DNA from 4 places in the Paenibacillus sp. FSL E2-0178 genome. Region 4 is predicted to be linked to each of the others. Evidence: riboswitches for the same ligand, from Rfam matches in the RefSeq annotation. Region 4 holds a riboswitch; each other region holds the start of a gene.
What was found. A riboswitch is a leader RNA that binds a small molecule or an ion and turns the genes downstream of it on or off. The one in region 4 is predicted to bind cyclic di-GMP.
Positions count from the first base shown of each region.

Region 1 (7,760 bases), 480 kb from region 4:
TCTTACCGGTCCAGCGTACGGAAAAAGAGTCCTTGCCGATTCCCGGCGCCGGTGAATCCCCATGCCAGTTGAAGTCAATCCTGCTGTCATTCCGGGTAAGCAGCGGTTTGCCGGACAGCTCCGCATTGCCGAAATATTGCCCCTTGAGACCGTTGCGCGATACCGCAGTAAGTGTGTTGATCTGAGCATTCAGTGCCAGCTTGTAATCATCCCGTGATACGGTGTACTTATTGCTCATAAAGCTTTGAATTTTCTGGAGATTATTATTCTCGAGCAGCATTTTCCCCCATGTCATCGTATATACCCATTTACTCTGGGTTTGAGACAATATGACAGGGTCTGGAAGCTCTCCGCTCTCCCCGATACCGATGGGTTTGCCGTCAGCCAGCTTCAGAAGGTTCTCGTAATAGGATTGCTTAAAGTCATTGTTATAAATATCGGCTGCCAGTACATCCACCTTGGAGGCACCCGGATAATAATTGCTGTAAGGCTCTGCCCACTCGTTCGGTGCATTCGGGTTCCATACCCAGAGCAGATTATTCAGCTTATGCGTGTTCACCATACGGTCATACACAATGTCCCACAGCTTGGCGAAGTTATCCTTCTGTCCCCACCAGAACCAGTTGCCGTTCATTTCATGATAAGGCCGCCATAAGACCGGCACCCCTGCATCCCGCAGCTCACCCAAATATCCGGCAACCTCATCCAGCTCTGCAATCAGGGCTTTGTACTGGGGTGTTCCGGGAGTAACGTAGGCGTCGAATTTGGCCTGGCTCAGGTTCATTTTCACATTAGTCCATTCGGGAGAGGTTCCCGGCAGATTCTGATGGAAGGTCATCGCCACAATGCCTCCGCCTTTGTACCACTTAATAGCACTGTCTACGACAGCTTGGCGTTGCCCGGCAATGGTCTCTTCGGACTGGTTGTTAATGGCTCCCAATTCGTAGCCGTGCAGAACGGCATACTGCCCGCTTGCGTTTTTAAGCTTATTATTGAATTCATCAGGACTCTCCAGATAATCATGCTGGCCGGAGATCATACCTTTGCCGCTGAGATCGGACAGATAGCTTAACAGTGCGGTGGCTTCCTTGGAAGCGGAGGGATTAACGGGTTTGATTGGAGCGGCAGGAGTATTGACGGTACGTGCTACCGGAAGACTGCGCGCCTCCCCCCATGGCAGAAGAGAAAGGATAAGGATAATTGGAATAATTGTTGTATATAGCCTGTACTTACGGTAAGTGTTCAATATAATCTCCTTTCCCCGGGCCTCACTGCCGCCTTAGGCGTGCAGGCATGCAGTTCTCTGTTAATAGGCTGCATTGAATTACCCGGATGGTCTATAGCTTAGTAGCCCTGCTGATAAGCAGGGCCATTAAGATTGGACTTTATAGGATTTAGAATTGTAACGTCTTAACCAGTATCAGCGCCAATAATGAATGCAGCTGCGGGGGTATGATCTTAGGAAGCGGAAGGGAGAAACAGTGCGCTCGCAGGAACCGTTGCCTTAACCTGGCTCGGACTCTCCCACATCAGGCGTGCTCTGGCATCTCCTTGATTCTCATAGTACTCCACTTGTATATCATATAGCTGACCGGCTGTCAGGCTTATGCTTCCTGTGCGTTCGGTCCCGCTCTGCTTCATCCAGCTGTCGATCACAAGCTCACCATTGATCCGTACGCGGATGCCGTCATCTGAAGTGGTATAAATCTGATAAGTCTCAGTGTATAGCGGCTTGAGCTTACCGCTCCAGCGTACAGAGAAGAAATCTATGCCGATTGCGGCATCCGGCGTGCCTTGACGCCAGTTGAAGTCAAGCACTGCATCGGTACGTACCACTGCCGGAGCACCAGACAACGTCATATTATTGAAATATTCCGCAATCAGCCCGTTCGCCGCAGGAGCCTCGGCCGTAAGATTCTCCGGTAATGGAGCTTCTGCTGGCGTTGGTGCCGCTGTTGGCGTTGGTGCCGCTGTCGGCGTTGGTGCTGCTGTCGGCGTTGGTGCCGCTGTCGGCGTTGGTGCCGCTGTCGGCGTTGGTGCCGCTGTCGGCACCGGTGTTGGTGTTGATACTGGTAACGGCGTTGCTGTTGGTACTGGTGTTGCAGTCACAGCCGGAGCATCCAAAGCTGCTTTGCTGGCTGAAGAATCAGACGTGTTCACAAATAACGCGCTTGTAGGGACAGTTGCCTTCGCCTGGCTTGGACTCTGCCACATCAGACGGATATTGGCATCGCCGGCATTCTCGTAATACTCTACTTTGATATCATACAGCCGGCCTGCTTGCAGGTTTATGCTTCCTGTACGCTCGGTACCGCTCTGTTTGGTCCAGCTGTCGATTACAGCTGTGCCGTCAATATAGACGCGGATACCATCATCGGATGTAGTGATAATCTGATAGGTTTCACTGAAAGACGGTTTGATCTGACCCGTCCAGCGGATGGAGAAGCTATCCACTCCGAGCTTGGCATCCGGCGCTGCCTGGCGCCAGTTAAAGTTCAGCAGCGCATCATTCCGGACCAGGACCGGAGTACCCGAAAGCGTCATGTTCTTGAAGTATTCTCCCTGAAGACCATTCTGAACGACGGGGGTCGTCACAGAATCATTGGAAGCAGGGGGCGGCGTCAGTACCGGTAACGGCATTGCAGTCGGTACTGGCGCTGGTGTTGCTGTAGGTACCGGCGTTGGTGTTGCAGTCGGTACCGGCGTTGGTGTTGCTGTCGGTACCGGCGTTGGTGTTGCTGTGGGTACCGGCGTTGGCGTTGCTGTTGGTACCGGCGTTGGCGTTGCTGTTGGTACCGGCGTTGGCGTTGCTGTAGGTACCGGCGTTGGCGTTGCTGTAGGTACCGGCGTTGACGTTGCTGTTGGTTTCGGTGTCGCCGTAGCAAATGTGCCTGCTTTATAATCGTCCCGGGTCACAGTATAGCTGTCGCTCATGAAGTTTTTGATGGTAGCATCGGTGTTGGTTTCATACAGCATTTTTCCCCAGCTCATCATATATACCCAATTTTTCTGGGAGAGCTGCAGCTTTGCCGTGCTTGGCATTTGTCCATTCTCGCCAATGGCAATCGGTTTGCCATTCGCAAGAGCGAGCAGGCTGTCATGGTATTTATTCATATAATCGTTCTCATATATATCTGCCGCGAGTACATCCACCTTGTCAGCCCCCGGATAGGTCAGCGCATAAGGATCAGACCAGGCATTGGGTGCATTGGGGTTCCATACCCACAGCAGGTTGTTTAATTTATGAACGTTCACGAAACGGTCATACATAATATTCCAAAGCGCAGCAAAATTATTTTTCTTCCCCCACCAGAACCAGTCACCGTTCATTTCGTGGTAAGGTCTCCAGAGTACGGGAACACCAGCATCCCGCAGGCTTTTAAGTGAAACTGCCACTTTGTCCAGATCTGCAATCAATGCAGTGTACTGTGTTGTACCCGGAGTAATATATTTATTGAATTCCGCCTGGCTCAGCGGTTTCTGAACATTGGACCAGAGGTATGCGGTACCTGGCAGATTCTCATGAAAAGTCATGGCTACAATGCCGCCGCCCTTATACCAGTTGATCGCGCTGTTCACAACATTTCTGCGCTGCGCCGCTGCTGTACTTTCCGATTGCCCGCTGATTACGCCCAGTTCATAGCCGTGAAGAGCAGCATATTGTCCGCTGGTTCCCTTCAGCTTGTTGCTGAATTCGTCCGGACTTTCCAGATAGTCATGTTGGCCGGTAATAATGCCTTTTCCAGTGATAGAATACAGATCATCCAGCAATCTGACTGCTTCGGTTGAAGCCTCCGGATTAACGGGCGCTTTGGAACTAGAGGCAGCTTCTGCAGATGAAGGCATTCCGCCAAGTCCCAGAGGTACTGCAGTCAATAAAAGGGCCAGAGACAGCACAGTGCACAGCAAACGAGACTTACGGTAAGTTATCAAAATCCATCTTCCTTTCGGTAGCCAGGCTGCCACTCTTGCGAAGGCCCTATAGCTTTGCGTCCCTATCTTTCGATTAGGTTTGCCTTTGTCGTATTGGAAGGATTAATCCCTCTTACCGTAAATATCGTCCCTATTTAGTTTTAATTAAGAGCAAAAATGAATTTTTCTTAATAATTGGTTCTTAATACCTGTTTTGGATTTGTAACAATTGGTTATATAGATAAATTAGACCTACGAAATGAATTGCTGCAAGGCGATATCTTCCCAATCCAAGGTGATTCGGATGTTATCTTCCTCCACCAGCTCAGAGCCGGTCTGCACTTCGATAAATTCCATATCTGTCAATGCCAGGATCGCATGCTTGGTGCCTTCCGGAATCCGTACGACATCCCCCGCCTTCACATTATGCATTTTCTCATTGAGCACAATGCTGGCTTCACCGCTGACAATGGTCCAGATTTCACTGCGTTTGTGATGCAGCTGATAGCTGATATTTTTACCTTCAGAAATAAAGATCCGCTTCGTCAGCACCTCATTGCCTTCCGCATATTTCACATAATCAATTACCTTGTAGTGACCCCAGCGGCGTTCTTCGTACATCGGTCTTTGTTCAAAAGATTTCAGCACTTCCTTAATGCGCGGGCTCTCCGCCTTGTGCGTAACCAGAATTCCGTCCGGGCTGGCGGCGATAATCAGATCCTTCGCCCCGATCACGGTGATCGGAATGTCCAGCTCGTTGATCAGGCAGGTGCCTTCGGAATCAGCAGTGACGAAGCCTTTGCCGACATGATTGCTGGTCATTTCTTCGGTCAGCGTATTCCAGGTGCCCAGGTCCTTCCAGAATCCGGCGTAAGGCTGAACTACGATATTCTCTTCTTTTTCCACCACTTCATAATCAAAACTGATGGAAGCCAGCAGTTTATACTGCTTCTGCAGTTCCTCATAGTTCAGCGGCAGTCCTTTGCGCTGCAGAATATCCAGCAGATAACCTAGACGGAAAGCGAACACGCCGCAGTTCCAGAGGGCGTTCCGGCTGATCAGCTCCTCGGCCTGCTTCCGGTCCGGCTTCTCCTGGAAGTGGCTGACCTGCAAATAACCGCTCGCTCCAGCTTCGGCGCTGGTAGGAATGATATAGCCGTATTTCTCGGAGGCATGCTCCGGAACTACGCCCATCAGCGCCAGATTGGCACCGCTCTCCAGCATCGTGCTCTCCAGCTGCAGTACAGTCTCGAAGAAGGACGACTCCACATAAGGATCGACGGGCAGGATGGCTACCGTCTCGCTTGGTGAAACACCGGCGACCGAATACAGGTAGGCTGCTGTCAATGCAATGGCAGGGAAGGTATCGCGCCGCTCCGGCTCAACGATAATCGGCACCCCGCTGCCCAGCTGGCTCTGAATCATCTCTACCTGGCTGCGGCCGGTGGCCAGGTAGGACGATTCCGCCATCCCTGTCTCCTGCAGCTGTCTCCATACCCGCTGTACCATGGATTCCGGTTCACCTGCCGGGCTTTCCAGTACTTTCAGAAATTGCTTCGAACGTGAATCATTGGACAAAGGCCAGAGCCGTTTACCAGAACCGCCTGATAGAAGTACTAGTTTCATAAGTGAACCCTCCTAAGTTTATGTGATGTCGCGAAAATATCGGATTGTTATTGGGAACTGGCTGCGTTTGCTTAAGCCAAAAAGGCGGGCTGTTATGAGGGTCACTGCAAGGAATGTTTGGACTTTCGGCCGCTGCCCGTCTCCAGATTTCCTGATTTAAACCGCTTATGGCGGTAGAAATCCGGAGACAGCATATGCTTCCGAAGCTAGCTTTCCTACGGAAAGCTTTCAGGCGGACGCTAACGCTCCTACAGTTCCAAAATTCCTCTCCGTTCCATTACATAACAGCTGGCTTATTCGCTTCGCCCGCAGGCGAAGCTCCCGGCTAAAGATCCGGCTATTGCCGCTTAGTTGAGCGGCAATTGAATTAACTGCTGCCGCCGGTTGTTACGGCAATATAGCCTGTGGCTGCCCCGCCTGCTTTTGCGGCGGCAAAGCCATTTCACGCTTGTTCCAAGGCGGCGCCGCTCAACTAAGCGGCGGTGAGAGATTTAAGGGATTAAGTGCATCTTGTTCCAAGGGATTTCCGCTCGCTGTAGCAGCGAAGGGGAAACCTAACACTCTTGTTCCAAGGTTTTACGTTCACTTACGCGGCGATGAAATCAAGAGCACTAATGCCCCTCATTCCCTCGTTTAGCCCGCGTCCGGTGGAATCAAGGGCACTTTTGCCCCTCATTTCCTCGTTTAGCCCACATTTAGTGGAATCAAGAGCACTAATGCCCCTCATTCCCTCGTTTAGCCCGCATCCGGTGAAATCAAGGGCACTTTTGCCCCTCATTCCCTCGTTTAGCCCGCATCCGGTGAAATCAAGGGCACTTTTGCCCCTCATTTCCTCGTTTAGCCCGCATCCGGTGAAATCAGGAGCACTTTTGCCCCTCATTTCCTCGTTTAGCCCGCATCCGGTGAAATCAGGAGCACTTTTGCCCCTCATTTCCTCGTTTAGCCCGCATCCGATGCATTCAGAAGGATTTTTCCCTTTAATTTCCCCGTACAGCACACTTTCAGCGGAATTAGAGGGATTTTTCCCTCTAATTTCCCCATACAGCTGACTTTCAGCGGAATTAGAGGGATTTTTCCCTCTAATTTCCCCGTGCATCACACTTTCAGTGGGAGGCTGCGGGATCACTGATAGGCCAAGAGCTTAGACCGCGCCGGCAACGCTGGCGGAGAATCCGCTAAGGCCGCCCATCTGCGGGCGTCCGACAGAATGATACTCCAGGCCAGTTCCTTCGATCTGCTCTTTGCTATAGACGTTGCGGCCGTCGATCAACACCTGGCGGCGCATGCTCTTCGCCAGCAGATGCAGGTCGATATCCTTGAACTGGCTCCAGTCGGTGAGGAGGCATACCGCATCGCTGCCTTCGGCAGCCTCTTCCGCCAGCCCGCACCAGCGGAGCTGCGGGTGATCATATTGCGCCCGGAAATTCTCGGCGGCAATCGGATCATAGAGCTTCACGGTGGCGCCTTCGGCTACCAGCGCCTCAACGATTTCACGGGCAGGAGCCTCGCGGACATCATCGGTGTTCGGCTTGAAGGCGAGGCCCCAGATGCCGATGACTGCGCCGCGCAGGCTGCCCAGCGATTCATGCAGCTTGGAGATGATCATGAAGCGCTGGCCTTTATTGACCTCGACCACCGATTTCAGCAGCTTGAACTCGTAGTCCACGTTGCCGGCAATCTGGATCAGCGCATTGGTGTCTTTCGGGAAACAGGAGCCTCCATAACCGATACCGGCCTGCAGGAAGGTAGATCCGATTCTCCGGTCCATTCCCATGCCCTCGGCCACCTCGGTTACATCAGCTCCCACTTTTTCGCAAATATTGGCGATTTCGTTAATGAACGATATTTTAGTAGCCAGGAATGCATTTGACGCATATTTGATCATCTCGGCGCTGCGGATATCCGTGACGAATACATTGTCCGTAAAGCCCTGATGCAGCTGGCGCATCGTCGGCTCAAGCTCAGGATTATCGAGTCCGATCACGATCCGGTCGGGATGCAGCGTGTCGCGGATCGCGGAGCCTTCACGGAGGAACTCAGGGGCGGAGACAATGTCGAAGGGATGATTCGTGTGCGAAGCGATCAAATTGCGGATTTTCTCATTGGTGCCTACGGGTACGGTTGACTTGGTCATGATGACCTTGTAGCCTTCCATTGCCTGCGCAATTTCAATGGCTGCCCCTTCGATATATCTTAGATCCGCTTCACCGCCCGGCAGTGAG
Region 1 is NZ_CP151953.1:3,484,915-3,492,674, forward strand. It holds gene MHI42_RS15250 (glycosyl hydrolase) at 1-1,246, opposite strand, end outside; gene MHI42_RS15255 (PA14 domain-containing protein) at 1,459-3,846, opposite strand; cyclic di-GMP riboswitch class I at 3,947-4,027, opposite strand; gene MHI42_RS15260 (sugar phosphate nucleotidyltransferase) at 4,165-5,538, opposite strand; gene MHI42_RS15265 (hypothetical protein) at 6,125-6,637, opposite strand; gene MHI42_RS15270 (UDP-glucose/GDP-mannose dehydrogenase family protein) at 6,680-7,760, opposite strand, start outside.
Region 1: another riboswitch for cyclic di-GMP. It lies ahead of MHI42_RS15255 (PA14 domain-containing protein); the one in region 4 lies ahead of MHI42_RS17180 (transglutaminase-like domain-containing protein).

Region 2 (7,760 bases), 180 kb from region 4:
ATCAATGATTGTCACAATCGGTGTTGGACTTGGTGTTGCGCTTGGGCTTGGCGTTAGGGTTGGACTTGGTGTCACCACTAACGGCCGAGGTGTTACTGTTGCCACAGGGCCCAAAGGCAGCGGATCATCAATGATTATGGTATCTGGATTTACAATATAGCCGATTATTGGAGTCGGCGTTGGCACTACATTAATAAAGACGGGCGGTGCAGACGATGGCACTGGTGCCGGTGGTAAAGTCGGCGCTGGTGTTGGTGTTGGCTCTGGTGTTGGTATTGGCGTTGGTGTCGGTGTCGGTGTTGGTGTTGGTGTTGGTGTTGGTGTCGGTGTCGGTGTTGGTGTCGGTGTTGGTGTCGGTGTTGGCTCTGTTGTTGGTGTTGGTGTTGGTGTTGGTGACGGTGTTGGTGTTGGTGTCGGTGTCGGTGTTGGCTCTGTTGTTGGTGTTGGTGTTGGTGTTGGTGTTGGTGTTGGTGTTGGATCTGCCGTTGGCGTTGGTGTTGGCTCTACCGTTGGTGTTGGTGTTGGATCTGCTGTTGGTGTTGGCGTCGGTGTTGGTGTCGGTGCTGCTGTCGGTGTTGGTGTCGGTTCTGCCGTTGGCGTTGGTGTCGGTGCTGCTGTTGGTGTCGGTGTTGGTTCTGTTGTTGGTGTTGATGTCGGTGTTGGTGTCGGTGTTGATGTTGGTGTCGGTGTTGGCTCTGTTGTTGGTGTTGGTGTTGGTTCAGCCGTTGGTGTTGGTACTGGTGTTGCCGTTGGTGTCGGTGTCGGTGTTGGCTCTACTGTTGGTGTTGGTGTTGGATCTGCTGTTGGTGTTGGTGTCGGTGCTGCCGTTGGCGTTGGTGTCGGTGCTACTGTCGGTGTTGATGTTGGATCTGCTGTTGGTGTTGGTGTTGGTGCTGCAGTTGGCGTTGGTGTTGGATCTACCGTTGGTGTTGGTGTCGGTGCTGCCGTCGGTGTTGGTGTTGGTGCTGCCGTCGGCGTTGGTGTTGGTGCTGCCGTCGGCGTTGGTGTCGGTGCTGCCGTTGGCGTTGGTGTCGGTGCTGCCGTTGGGGTCGGTGTTGGTGCTACTGTTGGCGTTGGTGTTGGTGCCGCCGTCGGCGTTGGTGTTGGTGCCGCTGTTGGCGTTGGTGTTGGTGCCGCTGTTGGCGTTGGTGTTGGCGCAGCTGTTGGCGTTGGTGTCGGTGCTGCCGTTGGTGTCGGTGTTGGTGCCGCCGTTGGCGTTGGTGTCGGTGCTGCCGTTGGCGTTGGTGTTGGTGCCGCCGTCGGCGTTGGTGTCGGTGCTGCCGTTGGCGTTGGTGTTGGCGCCGCTGTTGGCGTTGGTGTCGGTGCAGCCGTTGGCGTTGGTGTCGGTGCCGCTGTTGGCGTTGGTGTCGGTGCAGCCGTCGGCGTTGGTGTTGGTGCCGCTGTTGGCGTTGGTGTCGGTGCTGCCGTTGGCGTTGGTGTTGGTGCCGCTGTTGGCGTTGGTGTCGGTGCAGCCGTTGGCGTTGGTGTTGGTGCTGCCGTTGGCGTTGGCGTTGGTGTCGGTGCCGCTGTTGGCGTTGGTGTCGGTGCAGCCGTCGGCGTTGGTGTTGGTGCCGCCGTTGGCGTTGGTGTCGGTGCAGCCGTCGGCGTTGGTGTTGGTGCCGCCGTTGGCGTTGGTGTCGGCGCTGCCGTTGGTGTCGGTGTTGGTGCAGCTGTTGGCGTTGGTGTCGGCGCTGCCGTTGGTGTCGGTGTTGGTGCAGCTGTTGGCGTTGGTGTCGGTGCTGCCGTTGGTGTCGGTGTTGGTGCAGCTGTTGGCGTTGGTGTCGGTACCGCTGTTGGCGTTGGTGTCGGTGCAGCTGTTTGCGTTGGTGTCGGTGCTGCCGTTGGCGTTGGTGTCGGTGCCGCCGTTGGCGTTGGTGTCGGTTTCACTGTCGGCGTTGGTTTCACCGTCGGCGTTGGTTTCACTGTTGGTGTCGGTTTCACTGTTGGTGTCGGTTTCACTGTCGGCGTTGGTTTCACTGTCGGCGTTGGTTTCACTGTTGGTGTCGGTTTCACTGTCGGTGTTGGCTTCACTGTCGGTGTTGGCTTCACTGTCGGTGTCGGCTTCACTGTCGGTGTTGGCGTCGGAGTGCACTTAGGTGTCGGCGTTGGCTTCACTGTCGGCGTCGGCTTTACCGTTGGTGTCGGCGTCGGCGTCGGCTTCACTGTCGGTGTCGGCTTTACCGTTGGTGTTGGTGTCGGCTTCACTGTCGGTGTTGGCGTCGGAGTGCACTTAGGTGTTGGCGTTGGTTTTACCGTCGGTGTCGGTTTCACCGTTGCTGTCGGTGTTGGTGTTGCGGTTGGTTTTACCGTCGGTGTCGGTTTTACCGTTGCTGTCGGTGTTGGTGTCAGTGTTGGAGTTGGTTTCACCGTCGCCGTCGGCGTTGGCGTTGCAGTCGGTTTCACTGTTGGTGTCGGGCTTGGTGTTGCGGTTGGTGTTGGCGATGGGCTGGGTGTTGGTGTTGCGGTCGGCGTCGGACTTGGCGGCGGTCCATCTCCCTCGTATGTTCCAAGGTGCATTTCTACTCCGCCGCTAAAAGACTTGGCAATTAGCGTTCCGTAAAGCTCTGCACCGGAATAATTGACATCCGCCTTAGGCGCCAGTATCGTTCCCAAGAAGGTCGTATACGCAATATTCACCTTGGTCGCTTCGTAGAAATTGAACAACACTTGACTTGCTCTACCGTTATTCATTGCGAAACTTGGTACATTGACCGTAGCTCCACTTATGTTAATAATTAACGTGGCATTCTGGGCAATGTTGAATTGAATATTGTTTGTATTCGCCAGCGTTGCCGCATCCAGATGAACTACGTTGAAAAGATCCGGCGCACTTATTGTAAGTGTTCCATAATTATTACCAACTTCTTTCGTAGCGGACAATGCCCCGTATGCTGCAGAACGCGAGATCAGATACTGCTTCTCAGCCGGGAAATCAATCGGGCTTCCCTGCTTCTTCGCGCCTATAATGTTCACACTAGGCTCATTGGCTTCAATGGTGTCCCCATACACAACGTTTCCGTAGATTTCTCCGCTGCCCGAATGTTTAAACTTCTTGCCGGCAACGAGTACGTCGGTGGCTGAAGAATTCCTGTAGGCCCTGGCTACCCCGTAACCTCCAGAGAGAGTAATATTCCCCCCCGCTGCAAGACGGCCTTCAATTTGATCATTGCCTTGCGTGAAATCGTCAAAGATAAAAGCATTAAAATTCCCGGCAATCCCCAAGACCGGCGTTGGATTGTAAGGCACACCAGATGTTGCCCTCACCTCCGTCCCCCAAGTAAAGGCGCTACTTACGGTCAGTACGCCCGCCAGAATAAAGGCGGCCGCTTTTCGCATTTTTCTTCTCAATAATCTACACCTCCTATTCAACTATTCTATGAAATCGCCGCAAAACTATAACAAAAAAAAGGCCGCCACGAAGGGTTAGCTTCACGGCGGCCGGACGACCATAGCCCGGACTTAAGGGGCATCAGATTCCTGACTTTGCGTCCCGCTCTTTCGAAACGGTTTGCGTTTGTACATGATTGATATGAAATTGGAAAAGCTTATGTAATACCCAACTGAAATCTGTGATATTTGTTACTTTAGAACTAACTTCAGTTTAGATGCCTAATGGCATATTGTCAATATATTTCCAATTCATTTCACAGCTATTTTTTTGATAAAAAAATATTGATAAACCCTTTATATATAAGGGTTTATACAAGATGAGAATATAACTTTCTGACGAAAAAAGTCGATAATCCCGCTAATTCGCCGCAGTATTTTTTCCTTTTCACATAGCTATTTCTTACAATTTTAAATATTAAAATTTAGTATTTTAGTCCTATTCCTTCCCCCTTCCCCCAACTCATCTCCGCTTAAGCAAAGCTCACCATGGTAAACGTGAAGAAACGGGCGCTATCCCCTTTAAGGATACCGCCCGTTTTCCGTTCATACCGGAGAGCTCTTTTATAGTAAGGGCTCTATGATATTCATATATTTTCACAAAAACTGGCGCCTAAGCAAACCCTGGCAGCAGTCTTTAATCGACAGTTCTAGGGAGTTTGCGTAGAGGGCTGAAAATCTGCACACGCAGGAATCCATTTTTAGAGCAGCTGAATCCAGCCAATCATTGACACCCAGAGCGGAACGCTAAGGAATAACCCGAATAATAAACCGCGGCGGAGATTTCCTTCATGACTCATTGCCATTCTCCTTTTAAACTGATTTATTTTTAATCTTTATTATTTCAATTTTAATATAAAATAATTTTTCCTATTTTATTGTGAATTATGTCACATTAATAGCCCTCTTTTTTAAATACTATTGATTTTTTTTGAACTTCGGGTTAAATTACGAATATACGTTCTCATCAAAGGGGGTGAGATTGATGCACAGAGCTGAGAGCCAGGACAATATGCTGGTGAAATCGTATATCTTGCTGCCGCTCATTTTATCCGCCTTTGAACGCGATGCTTCCATCCTATCCGCAGAGCTGCGCACACCCGCTCCTTACCTGGAGGTTGTCCGGACAGCGGCGGGCGCAGCCATAGCCGACCTGCGGAATGTCCGCACCGAGATGAGAGCCCGTGGTCTGAAGGTCTATGCACAGCAGCAGCTGGAAGTTGGCATTGAAGCCAAATTTGTCTGCAGGGGTTACCATGAACGGATGCTGCTGCTGGATGATGTCATTACCGCCCAGTCTACTATCCGCATGCGCAGATATCTGGGTCTTGGCACTCCGGATTCAACCGCCTTGAGATGAACAGCATTCTGGCGATGTTAATTCTCAGCGTTTCTCCCCTCATAAAAAAGAGGCCCGCCATGATCGGCAAGACCTCAGGGTACCATATTACACCGGGGGATGTTTGGTAACCCCAATATACATCCCTTACCTGAAAATAAGCTGATACCCAGATAAAGATTACATTAAAATCGTCCAATACCCAAGCGTGCCGCAGATAACCACAGCCGCTACGGGATACAGGATCTTCCGGCTTACCTGATCCTTAAACACAATAAACAAACAAAGCATACAAAGCCATGCGATAAGAAGGCTGCCCATCTCTTATGCATACGCTCCTTCCCGGCAATTCTGCCCTGGCTCCCGCAACATACCGCCGCAGAGTCCGCTTTCCTTATATATAAGAAGATTACCCGCTGAATATCCCTATCATACCCGCTGACAGCTGATCTGCATGAAATTTTTATTTATTTGGCCACAAACGGATTCACCACTCCTGCTCAAGAACGGGATATTCCCAGAAACCTAAGCGCCCTTTGGCAGGTATAGGATGAGCCAGCGCAACTACCCCTTCCAGCTTCCAGGCATACCGGCCTTCTGCATAATCACCGAACACATATTCATTCCCGCCCGGCCAGCTCTGCTGCGCCTGCTGAGGCGTAACCCCACAGCAACCGGCCAGCCGGCTGGTCGCAAGGATTACTCCGGAGGGCAGATTATCCGCGGTGTAGCCGTGCCGGGCAAGCACTGATTGATACGGCTCCGTCTTGCATATGGCCTTATCTACCTGCATACCGGCATGGATGGCTAAATCCCCCCGGTAAGACGTCGGCCAGGAACGGGTCTCGATCTGTTTTTCACCCAGCGCAATTAAGGTGGCCCAAGGCTGGCGAATCGTCAGACACTTCATACAAGGCTTGCCTCCATTCCAGAAAACACATAATGTCCAGTTTACACGCAGCTTCCCAGTTGTTCAAAAACTGTATGAGCAGCTTCATCGACCGGTATGTAGGCCTCAATTCTTGGATATAGATGATGGCCCGCGGAAATATGAATTTGCTTGTACCGGATAGGAACCAACTTATCTGAGGCACCCATTCTGGCTAAGATCATTTTGTGCTGACCATATTCGTTACCTGTGTTGTCAGGCCGCTTATTCCAGTACTTATTGAAATCACTGTATTGCCGGAGTCTTTCGAGGCTATGCGTATACCATGGCTCCTGTCTGGAGCCGGTGTGTAATTTTTGGTAAGCATGTATACCCTCCACTGCATGAGATTCCCATAATTCAAAGGATGCGGCATTGAAGGTTGAGCGGGAACGCACAGGATAATCAGCATTGAAATGAAGATCGGCCATATTCAAGCCCTTATAGAAAGCAGGGGAAGCAGGCAGCTCAAATAACCGGCTAAACCGTTCATTCACCGCCTTGATATTTAACATGTGGTTCACAATCATTGCCGGCAGCGGCAGGCTGCTCAGGATCTGCCTCACTTCTTCCAGCGCCTGCTCCATAGCTGCGCCTTCAAGCGCCGGATAGACCGGGAGATAACCGGCAGCCAGCAGCAGAGCATTCCGTTCAACGGCTGTACACTCCAGATATTCAGCAATACAGATAATCATCCGGCGATCCGGCATGCGGTGTGAGCGTCCCATTAATAGGTTTTTATACGTAGGGCAAGCCATATCGTTAAGCTCCTGCTGAGTAAACCGTTTCAACAACGGATGGGGTTGATTAGCATAATCCAGTTGACGTGTTACGCGAAGGTTCTCAATTTCAGCTATCAGGCCCTTCAATGTTTCTTCCTGAACGTTCCGGTCCTTACGTATAGTCATCAGGCTCACCGCCTTTATCCATAATGAGGTGTAGTTCTACTCTTGGTACAAGCCAATTCCTACAGTATACTCCACTATGAAAACAGGGCGCAATTTCCATTACGCATCTAATTATATTTATGGAGGAGATTCTATGAATCGTGCAATTGTTACAGACTCACCGGCTGAGGGATATTTGACCGTCAAGGAAGTCGCCGCACCGAAGGCCCAGCCCGGGGAGGCAATCGTTAGAGTGCATGCCTTCTCCCTTAACCGGGGTGAAGTTGTTGATGCAAGGAAGGAGGCTGAGGGATTCCGGCCGGGCTGGGATTTTGCCGGAACTGTTGTCCAGCAAGCCCGGAACGGCACCGGGCCCAGAGAAGGAAGCCGTGTCACCGGACTTCTTCCGATGGGGGCATGGGCAGAGCGGGTAGCAGCCCCCGCTTCGTTCTTGGCAGAGATACCGGATAACGTAACCTTCGCCCAAGCCGCCATTTTGCCTGTAGCAGGCCTGTCCGCACTTTACACCCTTAGAAAGGGCGGGATGCTGCTCGGCAAGAAAATATTGATCACCGGCTCCACTGGAGGCGTGGGAATCATGGCTCATCAGTTAGCCGCACAGTCCGGGGCATTTACAGTAGGTGTAGCAAGAACAAAGGAAAAAGCCCAGGTTGCCCGGGAAGCCGGCGCTAATGAGGTTGTGGTTGGAGAAGCTGCGATATCTCAGGCAATTCCTTTTGGGCCTTATCATCTAATCGTGGATTCGGTGGGCGGTGATACACTGGCTGCTTTGATGCCTCAGCTGGAACCGGGAGGGACCCTAGTCTCGATGGGACATTCAGCCTCTCCTTACTCCACACTTGATGTCAGAGGCTTAGGCGGCAGAACCTTGTACAGCTTCTTTCTTGGAGAAGAAGTTAGCCGTTACTCCGTAGCCGACGATCTCAAACTGCTGGCCGGCCTCCTCTCAACAGGCCAATTAATACCCCTCATTGAAGTGGAAGCGTCATGGGAGAAGATAGCGGAGGTATCCGAGGCGCTGCTGGAACGCAGATATTCCGGTAAGGCCGTGCTGTTGATCGATTAATTCTGATATAAAAAGCGCCTGTAAAGCACGCACGACAGATATGGCAGACCCGTGTCACCACAAAAGAGGTTAAATTGGTCATAATATTCTCAATCTCTTAAATGGAGGATTAGGCAACAATCTCAATGAATC
Region 2 is NZ_CP151953.1:4,138,611-4,146,370, forward strand. It holds gene MHI42_RS17970 (collagen-binding domain-containing protein) at 1-3,348, opposite strand, end outside; cyclic di-GMP riboswitch class I at 3,431-3,523, opposite strand; gene MHI42_RS17975 (hypothetical protein) at 4,373-4,747, shown strand; gene MHI42_RS17980 (ASCH domain-containing protein) at 5,214-5,636, opposite strand; gene MHI42_RS17985 (hypothetical protein) at 5,678-6,562, opposite strand; gene MHI42_RS17990 (zinc-binding dehydrogenase) at 6,696-7,628, shown strand.
Region 2: another riboswitch for cyclic di-GMP. It lies ahead of MHI42_RS17970 (collagen-binding domain-containing protein); the one in region 4 lies ahead of MHI42_RS17180 (transglutaminase-like domain-containing protein).

Region 3 (7,760 bases), 3.7 Mb from region 4:
AACATATGGTCCCAGTGAGCAGCCGGGAGCTCCCAGAAGGGCTTGTTCTCAATCGGAAGATTATTGCCTCCCCAGACATTATTGACCAGAATATCAAGCTTGCCCTGCTCCGCGGCAATCTGCCGGATCACTGCTTCCGTCTCCGCGTCATTGGTGTGGTCACAGCGGATATACGATCCTTCTCCGCCGAAGCTGTGAATCTCACCGAGTACACCGGCAAGTGTCCGTTCGCCCCCTTCCTGCATTGAACCGGCGTTTCTACCCGTAAAATACACATACGCACCTGCGCGGGCCAGCTCCAGGGCGATGCCTCTGCCCGCTCCCCTGCTCCCGCCTGTAACTAATGCAACTTTCCCCTGCAACTCTGTCATTATATCCGCTCCTCTCAGCTTTCATCAGATGATCATGAAGTTATCTTTTATTAATATTAACTTTTATATATGACATCAACTGACATATATATATGATAAACTTAAAATATGTTCTGCTTAAGCATTTCATTATAACCAGGAGGCCATCATCCATGAGAGCAGACCGACTATTATCCATTCTGCTGCTGCTGCAAAGCCGCGGTAAAATAAGCTCCCGCGAGCTGGCACAAACGCTGGAGGTTTCCGAACGGACCATCTTCCGGGATATGGAGTCACTGAGCATCTCCGGCATTCCCGTGCTGGCAGAACGCGGCCGTGAGGGAGGCTGGAGGCTGGCCGAGGGTTACCGGACCTCCCTGACAGGTATGAACCCCAAAGAGATTGGTGCGCTGCTGCTGCCCGCAGACCCGGCAATTCTGCAGGCGCTGGGGATTCAGGAGGAGTTCTCTTCCGCTGTCCGTAAGCTGCAGGCCGCTGGTGCAAGACAGCCCGCTACCGCCTTCAGCCTTCTTAATGAGCGTATTCATATTGATGGTGCGGGCTGGCATCCGTCGGGCGAAACCTATCCCAGTCTCACTGCATTACAGGAGGCTATATGGGAGGACCGTAAAGTGAAAATCAGTTACATGCGCGGGGAGGAGAGATCAGAGCGGCTGATTTCACCCTTTGGACTCGTAGCCAAACGTGGTGTCTGGTACACCGTGGCCGAAACAGGCGGTGAAATGCGGACCTACCGGGTATCCAGAATAAGTAGTGCTGAAGTCACGGATGAATATTTTAGCAGACCTCAGGATTTCAATCTGGCACATTACTGGGAAGCTTCTACCATGGCATTCAAATCTGCATTGCCCCGCTATCCTGCCCAGCTGCTCGTGAAGGACACTATAATGAAGGATCTTAAACAAGAACGTTATGTTTCCGTACTATACCAGGAGCATTCACCTTCACCCGGCTGGCACTCCGTCGAAGCCGAATTCAATACGCCGGAGTCTGCCTGCCGGATCATTTTATCCCTAAGCCCGGGCATTAGAGTTACCGCTCCGGCAGAGCTTGCAGACAATGTTGCGGCCACTCTGCGGGAAGCGGCTGCATTATATGAAGACAATGTGTAAACATACTCTTTTGGAGCAGCCCGGAAAGAAGTTTTATGTCAGTTCTTACAATAGACCGATTACGCATTAACCCCCTATAATATTACAATACACAATATTTAATTCTAGGGGGAACTATAGTCTATGGACTGGATGAACAAGCTGCCGTTAAAACAAAGAATCGTTGCCGGATGTTACCTGGTTGCCGCTTTATTCGCTGTCCCTGTGTTAATTACGCTCATTGCAATGGGAAAGGTGATTATCGGTATTATTCTGATTGCGGTATTGGCCGCACTGACCTACCCGCTTGCGCGCTTCATTGAGAGAACGCTTACATCTTCATTTGAGGATATCTCCAATGTGACGCATACTATCGCCAAAGGCGACTTCACCAGCCGTGCAGACGAGAACGGATCAATGGGCGACATCAGCCGCTCCTTCAACACTATGATCGATAAATTGAAGAAGATCCTGACCGACGTTTCACAGCTTACCCGCCAGGTTATGGATGCCAGCCGGGGGATTGAGGACAAGAACCAGAACCTGAAGATCGTAATGGCACAGGTAGCCTCCTCCTCCAACGAACTTGCCTTGGGTGCGAATGAAATCTCGGTGGATATTGCTGACATGACGGAATCGATCAAAGATATCGAAACCAAAGTCTCCAATTATACGAACTCTACCAAGGAAATGAACAAACGCTCCACCCATACACTGGAGCTGGTTGAAAAGGGACGCCAGTCCGTAGACACTCAAGCCGAAGGCATGCGGAAGAATATCCAGGCTACACAAAAAGTAGCAGATACGATCGAAGCGCTCTCACAGAATGCCCGCGGCATTACCATGATCACCAAGACCATCACGGAAATTGCCGAACAAACCAATCTTTTGTCGCTTAACGCCTCCATTGAAGCTGCACGCGCAGGTGAGCACGGACGCGGTTTCGCAGTTGTAGCGCAGGAGGTCCGCAAGCTTGCCGAAGAATCAACCGCCTCCACCAAGGAAGTATTCGGGCTGGTACGCAGCATCGAAGCCGATATCAAGCAGGCTATCGATAACATCGCTATTAATGAAGAGGTTGTTCAGGTGCAGAACGAGATGATAACGGAGACCGCACATATTTTCGCGCAGATCGTACATAGTGTGCAATACATAACCGAGCAGATCTCCTCCTTCTCCGCTGAGAGTGATCTGATGCTGGAGAGTGCGCTCAAGATCTCCGGGGCAATCGAGAATATCTCGGCCATTACCCAGGAGACGGCAGCAGGTACCGAGGAGGTGTCCGCGGCAATGAACGAACAAATTCATGCCCTGCAGTCCGTAGCGGAAGAGACCGAGAAAATGACACAATCTGTCTTCCAGCTGCAAAAAACAATCCATATTTTCAAATTCTAGCAGCAGCCCAAAGAGACCCTTTCCGCAGAGCAGTCTGCGGGAACGGTCTCTTTTTGGCATGAAAAAAGCAGATTGTAATGTAATATTCACAAAGTGTTAAAATAGTGCATAACCCTAAAATAACGCCTTTGCACTTCTTTACTGCTAATTCTTTATTACTAATAAACTAACATTATTTTAAATTTTAATCACCTATTTCTTAAGACCTATTTAAGGGTTCTTCCAGCCTATAATTCTAATACATCTGCATAGTTTTATGAGGTTCCCATGATGTTATGAGGCTTATGGCTTATGCAGATTAAATTCCGCTCTTTTTCTGCATTTGCATTATAAGACTTTGGTCTTCCAGACGCATCCATTTTCAAAAGTTTGAATATCTAATATTTCATCTCCTATTACATCTGAATATTCGCCAAATTTCGCGTTTTGCTGCAAAAGGCTTATTGACAAAAGGCGAGCGAGGAATATATTGTAAAGGAAAATTATCCTTCGCTGTATTGATAACAACATATGAGGCAAAATTCACCGAAAGGGAATGACGCAAAGCCATGGATCTACAGTCTCACTTATCCGGTGAGATCATGACAGCCAGGTTGCTGAAAAACTATGAACGTCCGGGAATCCGCGTTCAGTAATGGTGATTCGTGCAACAGGCCTGTGCTCCTATTTCGAGTACAGGTTTTCTATTGCTAGCATACAATCAAAAAACAACTTGTGGGGTGGATGTTCTGAAGACAGTTGCAGATTATATGGCGGAAGCATTACGCGATCTTGGGGTAACACATTCTTTTGGTATTATTGGCAAGTCCATTTGTCCTATAGCTCTCAAACTTGTTGACTATGGCATTGAGTTTATTCCCGGCCGGCATGAGTCCAGCTCTGGCTTCGCAGCAGGCGGCTATGCACTGAAAACAGGCAGTCTCGGGGTTGCCTTCGGCACTTCCGGTCCCGGCGGAACGAATCTGTTAACCGCAGCAGCACACGCCAAAGCCAACAATCTCCCGGTGCTCTTCATTACCGGTCATCAGTCCATTAAAGAGCTGGGGATTCCCCAGTGTCAGGATTCCACATCCTACCTTGCCGATTTGGCAGACATGTTCAGACCGGCCACTCTTTTCAGCAAGCTGGTTGAACGCGGCGACCATTTCAGTACGATTTTCAATCATGCCCTGTCTATCGCCCTTGGTGACAAGAAAGGACCTGTTCATTTATGTATTCCGTTTGATGTTCAGACCGAGCGCCTTGAAGAATGCCGGATTGTCCTTCCGCAGCGGGAAAGGCTCGTCAGCTACGCCAACTACGAACGGGTCATTTCAGCGATCAATGCTTCCAGCAGACCTCTGATCATTGCCGGTAAAGGAGTCAACCGCTCCGGTGCGCACAAGGAACTGGTTCAATTGGCCGAGACCTTCAACATACCTGTAGTAACCTCCCCCGGCGGTAAAGGAGCCATTGCTGCGGATCACCCGCTCTATCACGGTCCTGTGGGCGTTGGCGGATGTACGCATGGGGATGAGATGTTGAACAACAGTGATCTGTTTATCGTGCTTGGTTCGCGTCTGAGCGATATGACCATATGCAATCTTAAGAAGGAGAATCATCCGGATCAGCTGATCCAGTTTGATGTTGATCCAACCTTTGTCGGTAAAATACTGACTTCCGATACCATTTCCGTCGGCGGCGATTTGCGTGACAACCTGGAGCTGTATCTCGGCAAGATTGATCCGTCCACCATAACCAGACGTGAAATAGAAATCTCCAATCACTATACTGAAGAGCTGCCTGTGCTGTCCAAGCTCTCGCTGGCTTCGGTAATGAGCACGATGAGCGATTTGATTCCATACAACAGCAGCGTGTTTGTTGATGACGGCAGCCACGGCTTCAATGCGGTCAAATGGTTCAACGTGAAGAAACCGGGGAGCTTTATATTTGATGCCTATTTCGCCTGCATGGGGAATTCAATCGGCATGGCCATCGGTGCCAAGGCTGCTGCGCCGGAAGAGACGGTCTTCTGCATTACCGGTGACGGCTGTTTCATGATGCTCGGAACTGAAATTAACACAGCAGTTTGCAAGAATATCCCGGTTATTTTCATCGTTGTGAACAATATGCAGCTGGATATGGCGCTTAAGGGTATGGAAAAAACAACCGGACGTATTGATGGAACCATCTTTGAAGTCCCCATGGATGCAGTGAAGTTTGCTGAGTCCCTGGGAGCCACCGGCTTCCGCGCAGAGACGCAAGAGGAGTTTGCCTCTGCAATCAGCCAAGCAGTTGAACTTAACCGCGTAGCTGTTATTGAGCTGTTGACTGACCGTGACGAAATGCCTCCTACGGCCCACCGTACACTGGATCTCAACTAGGCTGTATGTTACAGATTTCCTAACTTACTATCAGGAGGCAAACAAGTGAATATGAACGTAGACAGCGGACTGGACCATTTCACCAATCTTTCCGGGGACTATGGGGCCAAAGCCCTAGCTCCTATTAAAGAGCATTTTCCCGAATTAGCCGAGTATATCATGGGCAATGCATACGGTGATATTTTTCAACGGACCACCATCGGTTCAGACTGGAAAGAAATTGCCGTCATCTCTTCTTTGATCACCATGGGACAATTTGAGCAGCTGGGTGTTCACTATGTAATGGCGCTCCGCGTGGGGATGACCGTTGATCAAATCAAAGGTATCCTGCTTCATTTGACACCTTGTATCGGCGCACCCAGAGTGATCTCGGCGTTCAATGTTCTGCTGGAGACGCTGGAAGAAATTCGATAATTAATAACACAATATTACATCATTCGACTTTTGTATTGCGTATTCAAGAAAGTTCTGGTTATAATGAAGGCAAAATATCCCAAAACCAAGTTCACTTTGTCGAATATCGTCGCAGGAACGTAGTTTTTTGGGATATCAACATGATGAATCATCAGGTCACTCTGAATAGTCATGCAATTAAAATTACGGGAGAGATGAACATGGGACAATTTATTTTGAAGACAGACAATGCGAAGAAAGTAATTAACATCGAGCTGGAAGGAACCTTCTCGAACGAGGACGGTCTTAAATCGATACAAGCCTATCAGCAGACCATCAATCCGATCAACCCATCCGAATATGCACTGGATATCGATTGCCGCAAGCTGAATGTAACCGCTCCTGATGTTGTGCCGTTGCTCGAAGGCTGCTTCATCATGTTCAAGGCAGACGGCTTCCAAAAAGTGAGCCTTACCCTTGAGAATAACCCTATTCTCAAAATGCAGCTGGCACGTCTGGGCCGCAAAGCAGGACTCGAAAACCTGGAAATCACGTCCACGGTACAAGCTTAGGTTAACTTATTTTTAAACCATTATTAGCGGTTTGAAACGCAGGATTCGCTCACGAAACTAAGTGTATGCTTACGGGCTACCCAAACTTTTAGGAGGTTTACTATGGCAGGGATTCGCATTAAGGACATTGTTATCTATCATCCAAGCAAAAGCATCGGCAATGACTTCTTCATTCAGCACTTCGATGAGAAGGGAATTGATATCCGTGGCCTGCTGGCTGCTCTTGGCCGTGAAAACCGCTACAGTATCGACAGCAAGGATGAGAACTCCCTGACGATGGCTTTTGAAGCCGCAAGCAATGTACTGGACAAGACCGGCCTGACCGGCGCAGACATTGACCTGATCGCTTATGCAAGCCAGACTCCTGAATATATTTTCCCAACGAACTCATTGATGATTCACCGCCTGATTAATGGTGCATCGCATACGATCTGTATCGACAGTAATGCCAACTGCGCAGGAATGACCGCTTCGGTTGAACAGGTCAGCCGTCAAATGATGGCGAACCCAAGAATCCGCCGTGCACTTGTCATTGGTTCTGACTACGTTGCCCCGCATGCGGACAAGAATGACCCGGTATATTACGCCAACTTCGGTGATGCAGCTGCCGCGCTCATTCTGGAGCGTGACGAGAATTCGGTAGGCTTCATTGATTCGATCTATCAGACCGATACCTGCGTCTACGGCAACTCGCTGTTCCCGGCGGAAGGTTTAGCCAATCTCGGACGTACGGGTGTGGCTGCCGGAGAATTCAATGTGAAGTTCATCCCGTTCGATGATTCCATCTGTGTGGATGCTGCTTCAGAATCAATTAACACCCTGCTCAGCAATAACGGAATCGCACCTGAATCCATCAAGGCCGCCTGCTTCTCGCAGTTGTCACTTCCGAATATCAAGGCCGTTGCCGGCAAAACCGGAATTGACGCTGATGCAGCCGTCTACATCGGGGATGAATTCGGCTACACCTCCACCAGCAGCCCGTTTATCGCCCTGCACAAAGCAGTGACTACCGGACAGCTGGAACGCGGAGACAAGGTCCTGTTCTGGACAGTAGGCGCCGGCTGGCAGAATGTCGCTTTTGTAATGGAGTATTAATCTTAGCCGTTGAACTTATAGTTTCTTGTTGATATCCAAACAGCCCGCAGCAGAATTCCTGCCAGCGGGCTGTTTCTTTATGTACACGTCAGGGCCCGACTCTCCCCAGGCAGAACCTGCAGCGTTCATCCTGCCTGAGGTGAATCTATCCGATTCATCCGGTAAGCGCAGTCTGCCATATCAGCAGCTGTTCTTGTTACCTCTGTCCTTCATGCTTCTCCCAGCCCATAGTCCGGGACACCGCGTCCTGCCAGGCATTGTAACGGCGTTCACGCTCTTCCGTCTCCATCTGCGGTGAGAATACCTTCTCGGCCTTATTGAAGCTCTCCAGCTGCTCCCGGGTCCATATGCCGGAGGTGAGTCCTGCCAGCAGCGCAGCGCCGAGCGCTGTGGTCTCCGCATACGTAGTACGGGTTACGTCGCTCCCAAGAATGTCCGCCTGGAACTGCATCAGCAGATTATTGCGCACGGCGCCTCCAT
Region 3 is NZ_CP151953.1:7,689,206-7,696,965, reverse strand. It holds gene MHI42_RS33075 (SDR family NAD(P)-dependent oxidoreductase) at 1-371, opposite strand, end outside; gene MHI42_RS33070 (YafY family protein) at 524-1,483, shown strand; gene MHI42_RS33065 (HAMP domain-containing methyl-accepting chemotaxis protein) at 1,607-2,857, shown strand; cyclic di-GMP riboswitch class I at 3,362-3,458, shown strand; gene MHI42_RS33060 (thiamine pyrophosphate-binding protein) at 3,577-5,220, shown strand; gene MHI42_RS33055 (carboxymuconolactone decarboxylase family protein) at 5,272-5,634, shown strand; gene MHI42_RS33050 (hypothetical protein) at 5,835-6,185, shown strand; gene MHI42_RS33045 (3-oxoacyl-[acyl-carrier-protein] synthase III C-terminal domain-containing protein) at 6,288-7,280, shown strand; gene glpK (glycerol kinase GlpK) at 7,477-7,760, opposite strand, start outside.
Region 3: another riboswitch for cyclic di-GMP. It lies ahead of MHI42_RS33060 (thiamine pyrophosphate-binding protein); the one in region 4 lies ahead of MHI42_RS17180 (transglutaminase-like domain-containing protein).

Region 4 (7,760 bases):
ACTATTGTTTTCTCTTCCTCAGGGTACTTAGATGTTTCAGTTCCCCTGGTCTGCCTCTGCATTTCCTATGTATTCAGAAATGAGTAACTGCGAATTACCACAGCTGGGTTTCCCCATTCGGACACCCCCGGATCAAAGCTTGCTTACAGCTCCCCGAGGCAGTTTCGTTGTTCGCCACGTCCTTCGTCGGCTCCTGGCGCCTAGGCATCCTCCGTGTGCTCTTATTAGCTTAACCGTCACTCCGGTGTTTCGCTTGCTTGCTCCTCTTGTTTTGAATGCCGCTCATGGATTGCTCCATTCACCAACACATTCAAAGCCAAAGGTCGCTGCACAATCGAAAACCTTCGTTCTGCACTAATAACTATTTCAACTTGCTTTCACAAGTTTCAGCTAAAAGATGTTCTAAAACGCAAATTCGTTTCGGTATTCAGTTTTCAAGGATCAAGGTAAAGATGAGAGCTTAAACTCTCAAAACTGACCAACGAGTGAGTAACAGGCCTAAACCTGAGTTTTGGAAGTAATACTTCCGATTTGAATGTTTCCGTTGCAGGAAACGATTCTCCATAGAAAGGAGGTGATCCAGCCGCACCTTCCGATACGGCTACCTTGTTACGACTTCACCCCAATCATCTACCCCACCTTCGGCGGCTGGCTCCCTTGCGGGTTACCCCACCGACTTCGGGTGTTGTAAACTCTCGTGGTGTGACGGGCGGTGTGTACAAGACCCGGGAACGTATTCACCGCGGCATGCTGATCCGCGATTACTAGCAATTCCGACTTCATGCAGGCGAGTTGCAGCCTGCAATCCGAACTGAGACCGGCTTTGCTGGGATTGGCTCCACCTCGCGGTTTCGCTTCCCGTTGTACCGGCCATTGTAGTACGTGTGTAGCCCAGGTCATAAGGGGCATGATGATTTGACGTCATCCCCACCTTCCTCCGGTTTGTCACCGGCAGTCACTCTAGAGTGCCCAGCTTAACCTGCTGGCAACTAAAGTCAAGGGTTGCGCTCGTTGCGGGACTTAACCCAACATCTCACGACACGAGCTGACGACAACCATGCACCACCTGTCTCCGATGCTCCGAAGAGGGGCACTATCTCTAATGCTTTCATCGGGATGTCAAGACCTGGTAAGGTTCTTCGCGTTGCTTCGAATTAAACCACATACTCCACTGCTTGTGCGGGTCCCCGTCAATTCCTTTGAGTTTCAGTCTTGCGACCGTACTCCCCAGGCGGAGTGCTTACTGTGTTAACTTCGGCACCAAGGGTATCGAAACCCCTAACACCTAGCACTCATCGTTTACGGCGTGGACTACCAGGGTATCTAATCCTGTTTGCTCCCCACGCTTTCGCGCCTCAGCGTCAGTTACAGCCCAGAAAGTCGCCTTCGCCACTGGTGTTCCTCCACATATCTACGCATTTCACCGCTACACGTGGAATTCCACTTTCCTCTTCTGTACTCAAGTCACCCAGTTTCCAGTGCGACCCCAGGTTGAGCCCAAGGTTTAAACACCAGACTTAAATGACCGCCTGCGCGCGCTTTACGCCCAATAATTCCGGACAACGCTTGCCCCCTACGTATTACCGCGGCTGCTGGCACGTAGTTAGCCGGGGCTTTCTTCTCAGGTACCGTCACTCCGGTAGCAGTTACTCTACCGGACGTTCTTCCCTGGCAACAGAGCTTTACGATCCGAAAACCTTCATCACTCACGCGGCATTGCTCCGTCAGGCTTTCGCCCATTGCGGAAGATTCCCTACTGCTGCCTCCCGTAGGAGTCTGGGCCGTGTCTCAGTCCCAGTGTGGCCGTTCACCCTCTCAGGTCGGCTACGCATCGTCGCCTTGGTGAGCCGTTACCCCACCAACTAGCTAATGCGCCGCAGGCCCATCCCCAAGTGGCAGATTGCTCCGCCTTTCATTCTCTCTTCAGGAGAGGAAAGAAATTATCCGGTATTAGCTACCGTTTCCGGTAGTTATCCCAGTCTTGAGGGCAGGTTGCCTACGTGTTACTCACCCGTCCGCCGCTAAGTAAGAATGGAAGCAAGCTTCCATTCTTACTCCGCTCGACTTGCATGTATTAGGCATGCCGCCAGCGTTCGTCCTGAGCCAGGATCAAACTCTCCAAATTGGTTTTAGAAAGAGCGATTGCTCATTTTGAAACATCTGACGAGAATTTACATTCTCTATTTTGGAAGTCACTTTCGTGATTTCCGATACTCACTCGTTGTTCAGTTTTCAAAGATCAAGCTCGTTGTCAGCGGCGCTTACCGCGTCACCAGCAACTCTTATAATATATCACGTTCATTCGAGTAATGCAAGCTTTATTTTAAAATCACTTATTTAAGTCATTTCTTATTAAGTTTGCCGCTCCAACAACGCTTATTTATAATACCCTATCTCTCTACCAAAAAGCAACCTTTTCCAAAATAAAAATAACCCGCTTAATTAATACGCGGGTTATCCTCAATGAAACTATGAATGCATCTGTGCTCTTAGTAGAACTTAGCTGCAGTATATTTACTTGCCACTTTAACCAGATCTGCTGTTTTGCTGTTCTTGGCAAGTCCAGCATCAACTGTAGTATCAATAGTTACCCATTTGCCATTAAGGAACACTTCATTCCAAGCGTGGTAAGACGTCACATAACTTGTGTTACCCATAACCAGTTTGGTAGGAATGCCTTCACTGCGAAGCATAGTAGCGAACAAGGAAGCGTAATCGTAGCAGATCCCCTTCTTGGTAGCCAGGGTACTGTCGTTGTTAGGGATGTAATCTGTAGTTACACTGGAAGCCAGGGAATAATCATATTTCACATTGGTTACGATATAATTATAGATAGCCTTCACTTTGTCTTCATCTGATGTCAAACCTTGTGTAAGCTGTGTTGCTTTCAGAACTGCTTTATCGGAAGAACTCCATTTAACATTCTGTACGGAGCTCAGATATACGGCGTTGGCGTTGCTCAGGCTAAGATCTACCGTCTCGGAAGAGATTACTTTGTATTTGTTGCCGGTAGTGTTCTCAAGTACGGAAACCTTGTATGAACCGTTACCTTGTTGAAGCGGGAATGTTTCAGTTGGTTTGGAAGTGTATAAGTTGTAGGTGTAGCTGTTATTATCTTTGGTGATCATCAGCTTAATCTTCTTATCCTTAGGAACATTATAAGAAACTCCGATAACACCCTGATCAAGTTGACCTATGTTCAACCAGCTTGCATCTGCATTAGCAGCTTGAGCTGTACCTGTCTGCACCGACGTAACCACTACGAATAGTGTAACCAACATTAAATAGAACTTCTTCATTGGATAAAACCCCTTTCGGTAGCTGGCTGCCATCCTTACGGGAAGGCCCTTTAGCTTTGCGTCCCTACCTTTCGATAGGTTTGCCGTTATCGTATAAGCTTTATCTGTCCTTGCTTCTACCATAAAATGCTAGATTCACAATAAGAACAAACAAAAAAAGCCTCTTCATTCGGTAGCTGGCTGCCATCCTTACGGGAAGGCCCTCTAGCTTTGCGTCCCTACCTTTCGATAGGTTTGCCGTTTATCGTGTATTAGCTTTGTATAGTTATATCTTACCATATCTATTTCTATTATCAAGACCTAAATCACTAGATTTCCGCGAAAACAAATAAAAATTTTAAGTATTTTAAGTTTTTCCGTCATTATTCTACAAACATCACGATAACTTTGCGTGAATGATAAGTCTATGCGTTGGATTCACCAGCGGATCACAAGTAATGAGTGTTAGAATCTTGTCATCCTTATTCCCTTTCAATACGGATACATCGGTTGGTTCCACAATAGTCACATCATAAACTACATAATTGTACGCCTGCTTGCCGGTTGTAACGGAAATAGTGTCCCCGACTCCGACTTCATTCAATCTGTTGAACAGCCTTCCCGTAGTTCTTGATCTATGCGCTGCAATTGCAGCATTGCCAGCAGAGCCAAGCGGAGCCGTCTCCTTCATATGCGCAGCAGCATGCTTCATATTCGCCTTGGTGGCGCCTTCGAGCACAGGCAGCTTCAGATCTATTTTGTCGATTTCGATGATTGCCATCACCTTGCCTCCGACTTCAATCTCAGGCGCAGCAGAGGGTTCTGGCTCTTCCGCAGCCGACTCATCCGCCAGCAGCTGGGTTACTTCCGCGTAAGGCTTACTTAGATCAGCACTGGCCGGAGCTGAGGCAGACGGAACGATTTCACTGTAGGCCTGTTCAGCCTCTTCCAGCAGCTTTTGCTGCTGACGGTCATTGTACCATTCGCTTCCTTTGGGATAGAGCATAATCAGTACCCCGGCAAGTATAATCAAATAGGATAATTTCCGCATGACAATCGCCTCCGTAATATAGAATAGATGTTACCCTCCCGGAAAAAATTAAGAAGCAATGCTTCTTAATTTTCAGAATACCCATTTCCGGCTTCCGAAGAAATTAATGATCACCGTAACAAATGTGACCAGCACTTTGGCGATCAGCACTTGAATACCAAGGGAATCGGTCAATATATGAATCAGCAGCACCGATATACCCAGCACCACCAGGTTCAGCACGATAAACCTGACCAGCTGCATACGGTCGAAGCCCTCTTTATTGCCTCTGTCCCGGTCGCGGAAGGTCACCTTTTTATTCCAGAAGAAGCTGTTGGCCGTACCGGCGCTATAGGAAATAATCTGCGCAGGGGTGTTGATCATCCCAAGGGAATGCAGCAGTGTGAATACAGCAAAGTCAATCAGTGTATTCAGCAGGCCTACCGCATTGAATTTCAGGAACTGGATGAACCCCGCACTCCATCTCTTATCTGGCATAATCGCTTTCCTTCCGCGTGTCTTCTATTTCCGCATCCGGATAGCCTTTGGTCTCACGTACAATATAGAGCGGTCTGTCCTTCGACTCATCATAGATCCGTCCGATATACTCACCAATTACCCCCAGCAGCATCAGCACAATCCCGTTGAAGAGCAGATTCACGCCGACTATAGATGCCCATCCGGGTACAGTCCAGGAGGTAAAGACCTTTTGGAACAATACCAGGAACAGATAGATGAAGCTGGAAAAGGACAGAAAGAATCCGATATAGGATGCGATTTTGAGCGGTTTGTGGGAAAAGGAGGTGATGCCGTCGAGCGCAAACCGGATCATTTTTTTGAGCGGATATTTCGTTTCCCCGGCAAAGCGCTCCTCCCGCACATATTCTACCATGGTCTGCCGGAAGCCTACCCAGCTCACCAGACCCCGTACGTACCGGTTCTTCTCCTTCAGACCGCGCAGCACATCACAGACTTTACGGTCGATCAGCCGGAAGTCACCGGTATCGGTAGGGATTTCAACACTGGTCATACTGCTGAGCAGACGGTAAAAGATCTTAGCGGTGACTTTCTTGAAGAAAGTCTCCCCGTGACGCTTCAACCGCTTGGCATACACGACTTCGTAGCCCTCTTTCCACTTCGCAATCATCTGCAGAATTACCTCAGGAGGATCCTGGAGGTCTGCGTCAATCACCACGACTGCCTGGCCTTCGGCATAATCCATACCAGCCGTAATCGCCACCTGGTGGCCGAAATTACGGGAGAAGTCGATCAGCTTGACATGCTCATCCCGGCTGCTGATCTCGCGCATGATCTCCGCCGTGCGGTCCCGGCTGCCGTCATTGACGAAAACCAGTTCATAGGAATCGCCGCAACCATCCATTACTTTTTTGAGCCGCTCATAGGTTACCTGAATGACTTCCTCCTCATTGAACATGGGGACAATTACACTGTATCTGGCTTTCACCTTAGTTCCTCCTATAAGTTTCTACGAGATCCCCCGCAATAAAACTGTCTTCTGAAACATGTGCCTTCTTAAATAGTGCCCCTAGAATACCCAGGAAGGGAACCAGCGCAGTACAGTATTGATATAACTGCTGTTAACCTGCATTCCGGATAACACCGGATAGAACATTACAAACAGGATGGCTGCAGCAGCCACATAGGCATACCGCAGGTATTTGGCGTCGCCGAATCTGCTGTCAAGCAGCTTCAGGACATAGACAACCGACAGAATCATAAATGGCACCATCGCAAAATAATGGTACAGGAACGTCTCACGCGGCACAAGCATCCACGGAACATACTGTGAGAAGAACCCGATCCAGATCATGTACAGATTCTTGTCCCTGCGTTTCACGGTAAGCCACACGGCTGCCAGCATAGCGAAGATTCCTGTCCACCAGATGAGGGGATTCCCCATGGTCACGATACTGCTGGCCTTGCCTTCCGGCAATCCTTCACCGCCGCTGAAGAACCATACCGGACGTTTCATGAACGGCCACTCCCACCAGGAGGAGGCGAACGGATGCGTTGCTACAAGCTGGCTGTGATAGTTGTACATATTTTTCTGGGCATCAATCAATCCCTTAATGGTGAAGCCTTCCGCCGAAGCAGAGAGCGCCGGGACAAAGGACAGACTATAGATGATAACCGGGATCGCAATGAAGAATATGATGCAGCTGGCCAAAGTGATGATGGTGTTCTTCCAGAAGGATTGGTCCGCTGTCCGGCAGGCAGCTTTGAGCTCCTGACCGGTCAGCTTGCCTTCAGCCAGCAGACGGCCTGCGGCCTTATACTCCCTATACCGCTCAAACAGCGCCAGCGCCAGCATCACCGCAAGTCCTGCTCCACCGTAGAGAACAATCCACTTGGAGGCCACTCCAATTCCGAAGAACAGTCCGGACCAGAAAAGCGGAACCAGCGTTGTGCGCAGCGGCATACGGTAGAAGTTCATCGTATAATACCGCTGCATGAAATAGAACATCAGCATAATGAAGAATACGCCGTATACATCAATCGTCGAAATGCGCGTCTGGGTGAAATGCATGAAGTCCAGGGCGAACAGTCCGGCTGCTAATGCAGCATAGGTAGTCTTCCGGAACAGCCGCATCGCCATGATATAGATCAGCGGCAGCATTGCAATGCCGAACAGGGTGCCGATGATACGCCAGCCAAACGGATTGACGCCAAACAGCTCCATGCCGGCACCGATCAGCAGCTTGCCAAGCGGCGGGTGCGTATTCTCATAAGGAACAATATCATGATAATGTTCATAAGCCGTCCGTGCATGATAGATTTCATCAAAATACGTACTGTTCATGAAATTCGAGTTTTCCGGGATCATCGACTGCTCATCGAACAGATTGGCCGGCGTCCCTCTTTTGGAGGCCGCAGCGGCATCCGGTGTAACACCGGCAATTGGCAGAGGCGTCTTCGGTGCCTCCTGGCCATAGAACGCCACTTCGTTCAGGGTGAAGCCCGGAGAGGTGACTGTCAGCTTGACGTATCTTGCCGATACGTTCAGCGGCTGGCTTTTCCATATGAAGACATTGCCGACATCCTCGCTCACATCAAGCGGGCTGCTCCAATTATCCGGAGTCTGGCTGAACTCCAGCTGAAACTTGCCTGTGCCGACACCGCCGAAGATATTTACCCGCTCCAGCTGGTGGGCCTGCCCCAGATCCACATAGAAGCTCTCGCCGCTGGCGGCAGGCTCCCACAGGGTCTCAGGCGACTTGGTATCCCCCAGATGATAAAGCGCAAGCGCTCCATAGAGTACTGTGATCGCGATCATCCAGATCCAGTCCCGGCGCTGCAGCTTCAGCGGGGAACGACGTTCTTGCTTGGCAAGGGGCTGAATCCCCTCTGCAAGCCGCATATCTGCTTCAAATGCAGCCTGCGTTGAAACAGGCTCTGGCAGGTGCTTTGTTGCTTTGCGGATATATACATCG
Region 4 is NZ_CP151953.1:3,961,324-3,969,083, forward strand. It holds rRNA gene MHI42_RS17170 (23S ribosomal RNA) at 1-235, opposite strand, end outside; rRNA gene MHI42_RS17175 (16S ribosomal RNA) at 568-2,125, opposite strand; gene MHI42_RS17180 (transglutaminase-like domain-containing protein) at 2,490-3,299, opposite strand; cyclic di-GMP riboswitch class I at 3,314-3,394, opposite strand; cyclic di-GMP riboswitch class I at 3,468-3,548, opposite strand; gene MHI42_RS17185 (class D sortase) at 3,676-4,329, opposite strand; gene MHI42_RS17190 (GtrA family protein) at 4,402-4,806, opposite strand; gene MHI42_RS17195 (glycosyltransferase family 2 protein) at 4,796-5,773, opposite strand; gene MHI42_RS17200 (glycosyltransferase family 39 protein) at 5,855-7,760, opposite strand, start outside.